2 linked regions of the Chitinophaga caseinilytica genome follow. The protein of the gene in region 1 interacts with the protein of each later gene in a pairwise test. Links are inferred from orthologs where the notes say so. Each region holds a gene or a part of one and is shown on either strand. Other genes may lie near its edges.

The links. The genes of interacting proteins can lie anywhere in the genome.
Region 2: the proteins of gyrB (region 1) and gyrA interact in binary tests that used the Escherichia coli proteins (3 or more experiments, as listed by UniProt). The link is inferred for Chitinophaga caseinilytica from one-to-one orthologs.

What each region holds. Positions count from the first base shown.
Region 1 is NZ_CP150096.1:728,873-732,854, reverse strand. What follows is about bases 485-3,379. They hold gyrB (DNA topoisomerase (ATP-hydrolyzing) subunit B), read right to left. Parts: upstream 2,975-3,379; coding sequence 995-2,974; downstream 485-994. Other genes in these bases: WJU22_RS03105 (hypothetical protein), read right to left, coding at 3,102-3,379; WJU22_RS03115 (hypothetical protein), read right to left, coding at 485-815. In the rest of the region: WJU22_RS03120 (SIMPL domain-containing protein), read left to right, coding at 1-63; more of WJU22_RS03115, read right to left, coding at 294-484; more of WJU22_RS03105, read right to left, coding at 3,380-3,982. UniProt on the Escherichia coli protein: DNA gyrase negatively supercoils closed circular double-stranded DNA in an ATP-dependent manner to maintain chromosomes in an underwound state.
Region 2 is NZ_CP150096.1:4,707,782-4,711,477, reverse strand. Bases 544-3,696 are described here. They hold gyrA (DNA gyrase subunit A), read right to left. Parts: upstream 3,369-3,696; coding sequence 744-3,368; downstream 544-743. Other genes in these bases: WJU22_RS19425 (hypothetical protein), read right to left, coding at 544-701. Also shown: more of WJU22_RS19425, read right to left, coding at 1-543. UniProt on the Escherichia coli protein: A type II topoisomerase that negatively supercoils closed circular double-stranded (ds) DNA in an ATP-dependent manner to maintain chromosomes in an underwound state.

The sequences.
Region 1 (3,982 bases):
AACATCGATTTCAAAACCATCAAGATCCGTGCGGAAGTGCGTGCCGTATGGGGGATCAAATAATAACGCGAAACTAAAACAACGCAAAAGAAAAAGGGCTCCCGGTCGTCACCTGGAGCCCTTTTCATGTCTTGATGGTTTGGTCACTGACGCCGGATGACGTATGACGCGGTCTACATTCTACTGTCGTTTTTAACTGTCTTTTCAGTCTATTTTGCTACTAACGGCCTCTTGCCGAAGTCAGGTAAGTTGGGATAAATAGGACACGTATGGTGCGATGGTTTTTCAGAAAATTACTTCGTGTATTTGATGAGCGAAACCTCGAATCTGCCTTCGGAAACTACTTTCTTTTTGGTTTCGTCCACATCGTGGATCAACACACCGCTGAAAGTGCCTTTCGCTTTAGATTCGCTGATGGATTCGATCTTGATGATGGCGCTGGCGCCGTACTCGAGGTCCACCGCGGAATAACCGATGGCGTCGCTGAGGCGCTGCATCCAGCCGATGGTGTTGTATCGGAAAGTGTTCAGTTCGTAGGTGCCGGTTTTCAGTTGTTTGTTGGGAAACGCGACGTTGACGGTCAGAAGCTGGTTGTCTTCCGTCATACCGCTCACGATGAGATGGCTCATCACGTCGTTGGCCGTATCGTACAGGCTGCCGGTGAGTTGTTTGGAAACGGTGAGCACCTGCCCGTCGAGCTTCATCGACATGGTGCCCTGGCTGCGGTTGTCCTCGAAAATATCTTTCTTCTTGCAGGCGGTGAGGCAAAGGGCCACCGCTATGCCAAGGGCCGGCAGCGTGCTTGCGATTTTCATAGGTATACGTTTCTTTGGTACAGGTGATGCTAGCGGATGCAATATACACCGGAAAAACACATTATCAAAATTAATTATAAATAAAAATTTGTATTGGTGGGAAAGATGGGGGAAAACGAAGCGGCCGTTCCTTTTGAAGGGGAACGGCCGCTTTCTGCAAGATATTAATACCGAGCGGGTTACGCGTCGATTTTTGCGTATTTGGCGTGCGATTCGATGAATTCGCGGCGCGGGGGTACCTCGTCGCCCATGAGCATGGTGAAGATGCGGTCGGCTTCCGGGAGATTGTCGATCGTCACCTGTTTCAGCGTACGAACGTCCGGGTCCATCGTGGTGTCCCACAACTGTTCGGCGTTCATCTCACCCAAACCTTTATATCGCTGGATGGTCACGCTGTCTTCCTTACCGCCGCCGGCCAGCCGCGTAACGGCCGCCTTGCGCTGTTCTTCGTTCCAGGCGTACTGGAATTCCTTGCCTTTCTTCACGAGGTACAGCGGGGGCTGAGCGAGGTATACATACCCTTGCTCCACCATTTCGCGCATGTAGCGGAATACGAAGGTGAGGATGAGGGTGGCGATGTGGCTTCCGTCCACGTCGGCATCCGTCATGATGATCAGCTTGTGATAACGGAGTTTGCTGAGGTTGAGGGCTTTATCGTCGTCGGGTGTACCGATGGTTACGCCAAGCGCCGTAAAGATATTTTTGATCTCTTCGTTCTCGTAGATTTTGTGCTCGAGGGCTTTTTCCACGTTCAGGATCTTACCGCGCAGCGGCAGGATGGCCTGGAAGTTACGGTTACGGCCCTGTTTGGCCGTACCACCCGCCGAGTCCCCTTCGACGAGGAAGAGCTCGCATTTGTTGGGATCGTTGTCGGAGCAATCGGCCAGTTTGCCGGGGAGGCCGCTGCCGGTCATCACGCTCTTGCGCTGTACCATCTGGCGGGCTTTCCGGGCGGCTTCGCGGGCCTGGGCGGCGAGCACCACCTTGTTGATGATCTGCTTGGCTTCCTTGGGATGTTCTTCCAGGTAAGCGTCCAGCACGTTGGCTACCGCGGAGTCCACGATACCCATTACGTCGGAGTTGCCGAGCTTGGTTTTGGTCTGGCCTTCGAACTGCGGTTCGGGAACTTTCACGCTCACGATGCAGGACAGCCCTTCGCGGAAGTCGTCTCCCGTCACCTCCACCTTCGATTTCTCGAACAGCTTGTTCTTATCGCCGTACGACTTGAACACGCGGGTGATGGCCCTGCGGAAGCCGGCTACGTGGGTACCGCCTTCGATGGTATTGATATTATTAACGTAGGAGAAGATGTGCTCGTTGAACGAATCGTTGTAGAGCATGGCCACTTCCACCGCCACATTGGCGTTGGCGTCGTGCGTTTCGATATAGATCGGGTTGGGCAGCAGCGGGTTGCGGCGGCCGTTCTTGTCGATCAGCTGCACGAACTCGATGATACCGCCTTCGCTGAAGAAGGTTTCGCTGAAGATGTTGCCGTTTTCGTCTTTCTCGCGCTCGTCGTTAAGCGTGATGCGGATGTTGCGGTTCAGGAAAGCCAGCTCACGGAGGCGCCCGGCGAGGGTTTCGCGGTTATATACCGTTTCGGTGAAAATGGTGGCGTCCGGTTTGAAATGAACGGTCGTCCCGGTAATATCGCTCGTGCCGATCTCCCGTACCGAATACTGGGGGTGCCCCATTCTGTATTCCTGTTCGAAGATCTTGCCTTCGCGGTGAACGGTCACATGCAGGGGGTCGCTCAATGCGTTCACGCAGGATACGCCCACACCGTGCAGACCGCCAGACACCTTGTAGGTGTTTTTATCGAATTTACCACCGGCGTGCAGTACGGTCATCACCACCTCCAGCGCGGAACGCTGTTCTTTCTGGTGCATGCCCGTGGGGATGCCACGGCCGTCGTCCTTTACGCGGATGGAATTGTCTTCACAAATGGTTACATCAATGTTCTTGCAATATCCGGCCAGGGCTTCGTCGATGGAGTTGTCTACCACCTCGTATACAAGATGGTGTAAACCTTTGACACCGATGTCGCCAATATACATGGCGGGGCGTTTGCGCACGGCTTCCAGCCCTTCCAATACCTGGATATTATCGGCGCCGTAATTGCTGGTAGCAGGCGGTGCTTGCACTAATTCTTCACTCATATTTTTAGCTGAAAATCTTTTTTGAACAAATCCGTTGAATATCCAGCAAAAATACGGAAAATCAGGCTAATTTCCATGAAAAACAAGGCTAATTTGAGGGGTGTGGATAGTCGGTGGAAACTGCAGTCTACAACCCGGCGGCCATATCGGTCAGCACCGTTTCCTTGATGCCGGTGAAAATGGTCTTCCAGACGAGGTTGAAGAACGATTTCTGCGGGTCTCTCGTGAATTTGGGCTTTGCTGTCCGCAAAGGCTGCCCCGGCGAAGGGTTTTCGTTCTGGATCACCATCAGGTTCGCGATGAGGCTCACCAGCCCTTTTTTCCGTTTCTTCCCTTTCGCCACGATATCTTTCAGGAAATCGATCTTCAGATCGTCGTATCGCATGGTGAGCGTGCCCGCGGCCGAACGCTCATTGCCCCGGATATGCCATTCCAGCTCCCGGATTTTTGCTGAACGGATAGACACCTCGCCCAGCGGTTTGGTAGCCGCGTTCATCTCCCTGCCGTCCATATCGTTCAGTTTCCCGCTTACGGCAAAAGCACCCGCATCGTTCCCCAGCGCGAAATCGAAATGCGCTTTCAGCTTGCCGGTCCGCATGAGGATGGCGTGAAGGTCTACCGTGGCGTGGGGATTTTTCTGCACCATGGAATCCACGTTCGTGATATTGCGGAAAGTGCCCCCCGCCTGGTGGAACTCCACCACGCCGGTTTGCCCGTTGCCCGGGTTCACCTCCGAATAACTCACCTGCACGCCCTGCGCCGTGAGCGTATCAATCCGCAAAGGCAGCTCCAGCTTCATGAGCAGCTGGTTGGGAAACTTGCCGAGCAGATCGCCAGGCGGCATGGGAAGCCCCCGGTTACGGTAAACATGCAGTTCCCCGCCGTCGATGCTCGCTTTGCGGATAACCGCCTCCTGCTGAAGGATGTGGCGGAGCAGTACGCCATCTGCAACTATGTTATTGAAAGTCAATTGAAAACGATCCTTTTGCGTGCCGATCCTTTTGTCGA
Region 2 (3,696 bases), 4.0 Mb from region 1 along the record:
AGCATTTCCATGTCGTTAAAGCGTTTGTCTGCCGGGAAGAGGCCTTTCGCTTTTTCGATGGTGCCGAGCCAGTTGGCGTTATCGCCTCGTTCTTCGTATTGCTGAGCCAGTACCACGTAGAGGGCGGGTTCGGTTTTGAACTGGAGATCGGCTGCTTTTTTCAGCAGTTCGAAAGCGTCGTCCTTTTTACCGGCCTGCTGTGCGGCGTAACCGGCGTAGAATACCATAGCGGTATCTGTCGGGATGGAGCCGCCGAGGTTTTTACCGTTGTAGTAGTCGCGTACTTCTACCGCTTTTTTGAAGTAGATGAAGGAGGAGTCCCACTTCTGATCGTTCAGGTTGCCATAGCCGGCGTTGCCGATGGTGGCGTACACGTTGAACATGCGGTTATTCATTTCCAGGAGGGCTTCCGGGAGTTTGGGGTTGATTTCGAGGGCTTTTTTGAAAGCTTCGAAAGCAACTTCCGCGTCGGCCGCGCTTTTGTTCTTGGTAGCAAGGGCTTCGTAGATTTTGCCTTTTACGTACCAGGTACGGGCATCGTCCTTGGTCTTTTCATGAGCGAGCGCCGCTTCGATATCAGCTTTCGCCTGGTCGATTTTGTCGCTTTTCAGGTATTCATCTGCACTGTTCACTTTTGCTTTCTGCGCCATGGCTGCAAATCCGGCGCCGCAAAAGAGAAGCGTTACAAATAGTTTTTTCATGTGGCTCAGGTTTTTAAATAATTATCGTTAATTGTTAATGGTTTACTCTTCAGTGGATTCGGGAGCAGCTTCACCAGCGGCCTCTTCGCCGCCTTCAGCAGCCTCACCGGCTGATCCGGCACCTTCTGCAGCACCTTCTGCGCCTTCTTCACCGCCTTCCACGCCTTCGGCGATTTCAACGATCTCGTCTTCCTCCTGCTCGTCGAGCCGTGCTACGGCCGCGATTTCGTCGGATTCGTCCATACGGATGAGCCTTACGCCCTGTGTAGCGCGCCCTGCTTCGCGGACGTCTCCCACCGCCATACGGATGGTGATGCCGGATTTGCAGGTGATCATCAGGTCGTTCGTTTCGGTAACGTCCACGATGGAAATGAGAGAGCCGGTCTTTTCGGTAATGCTGATAGTTTTTACCCCTTTACCCCCGCGATTGGTGATGCGGTACTCTTCGATATCGGTCCGTTTGCCGAATCCTTTCTCGGATACCACGAGCACGGTTTTCGTCTTATCTTCCTTATCAACACAAATCATACCAACCACTTCGTCTTTCTCGTTATCGACCTCGATGCCCCTTACCCCGATGGCGCCGCGACCTGTGTCGCGCACGGTATTTTCAGGGAAGCGGATGGCGCGGCCGCTCTTCACAGCCATCATGATCTCGCTGTTGCCGTTGGTCAGCTTAGCTTCCAGCAGCTGGTCGCCGTCGTTCACCGTGATCGCGTTCACGCCATTAGTGCGCGGGCGGCTGAACTCTTCCAGCAAGGTTTTCTTGATGATACCGTTGCGGGTGCAGAGCACAATATAGTGGCTGTTGATGAAATCTTTGTCGCCCAAATCCTTAATGTCGATGATCGCGCGGATCTTATCGTCAGAAGGCAGGGTGATGAGGTTCTGGATGGCGCGGCCCTTGCCGGATTTCTCACCTTCGGGGATTTCGTACACCTTGAGCCAGTAGCAGCGGCCTTTTTCGGTGAAGAACAGCATGGTGTGGTGGGTAGACGCTACGAACAGGTGCTCGATATAGTCTTCGTCGCGCGTTTTGCCGCCCATGGCGCCGCGGCCACCGCGTTTCTGCTGGCGGTAGTCGTACGCGGAGGTACGTTTGATATAACCCAGGTGGGAAATGGTGATCACCACGTCTTCTTCGGCAATGATATCTTCGATGCGCATTTCGGCTGCGAGGTACTGGATTTCGGTCTTTCTTTCGTCGCCGAATTTCTTTTTCACTTCTTCCAGTTCCGTCTTGATGATTTGCATCCGGAGGCCTTCGTCCCCGAGGATTTCCTTCAGTCTGCCGATGAGTTGCATGATCTCTTCGTATTCTTCACGGATTTTGTCGCGTTCCATGCCTGTCAACCTTTGCAGGCGCAATTCCAGGATGGCTTTCGCCTGGATCTCGCTCAGCCCGAAGCTGGACATGAGGCCTTCACGCGCTACGTCGGGGGTGGCCGAGTTGCGGATGAGGGCGATCACTTCGTCGAGATGGTCGAGGGCGATGAGATAACCCGCGAGGATGTGGGCTTTCTTTTCCGCTTCGCGCAGTTCGAACTGCGTACGGCGGGTCACTACTTCGTGGCGGAACTCGATGAATTCCGTCAGGAGGTCGCGCAGGTTCATGATCCGGGGCCGGCCTTTTACGAGTACCACGTTGTTGATACCGTAAGAAGTCTGGAGCTCGGAGTATTTGTACAGCTGGTTGATGATGACGTTGGGGATCGCTTCGCGCTTGAGGTCGATCACCAGGCGCATGCCTTCGCGGTCGCTTTCGTCGCGCACATCGGAGATGCCTTCGATCACTTTATCGTTGACCAGCTGTGCGATTTTCTGGTGCAGCACGGCTTTGTTCACCTGGTAAGGCAGTTCGTAGATCACGAGTTTTTCCTTACCGGTTTTAGCCGTTTCGGACATGATCTTACCGCGCACTACTACCCTTCCGCGGCCGGTCTCGAAGCCCTGTTTAACGCCTTCGAAACCGTATATGATGCCGCCTGTCGGGAAGTCGGGGGCTTTGATATGCTTGATGAGTTCTTCCGTAGTGATGTCACGGTTTTCGATCATGGCCGTGAGCCCGTCCACGAGTTCGGACAGGTTGTGGGGCATGATGTTGGTGGCCATCCCTACCGCGATACCGCTGGCGCCGTTGGCGAGCAGGTTCGGGATGCGGGTAGGCAGTACCAGGGGCTCTTCGAGGGTGTCATCGAAGTTGAACGTGAAATCCACGGTGTCTTTTTCGAGGTCTTCCAGCATCGCTTCAGCGATCTTCTGCAGGCGCACCTCGGTATAACGCATGGCCGCAGGCATGTCGCCGTCGATCGATCCGAAGTTACCCTGCCCGTCGATCAACATGTAGCGGAGCGACCAGGGCTGGGCCATACGTACCATGGTATCGTACACGGAAGCGTCACCATGCGGGTGATATTTACCCATTACGTCCCCAACAACACGGGCAGATTTCTTGTAAGGCTTGTTGTGCGTGTTCCCCAGCTCGTGCATGCCGAACAGTACGCGGCGGTGAACAGGCTTGAAACCATCTCTTACGTCCGGCAACGCGCGGCCTACGATCACGGACATCGAATAATCGATGTACGCCGTCTTCATCTGCTCCTCAATGTTGATCGGAACAATTCTACCTTCCTTTTGATTGTTTTGATTGTCCGTGTTATCTATCATTATGTTATTGGTTTACAGGTTTTTCCGTATCCTTAAATAAAGAGCAAATATAATGATTTCAGGCCGGATTCCGGCGCTTTGGGGGCTATTTGTGAATAAAAATGGGGGAATATTCCTACTTTCGCGTCATCTCCGGTAAATGTTCTATATATCTTAAAATTGATATATACCAGCCGATCACAAATTGGCAAGCAATTTGTTTATAACCCTATGAAAATCAGCCCTTATAATCGAGCGTAAGCAATTGTTCGAATGTTCTGGAAAACAGCGGTTATCTGAACATTCGCCGGAAATTATTGTTTTCGTTTGGTAGTTTTAACCACCTGAG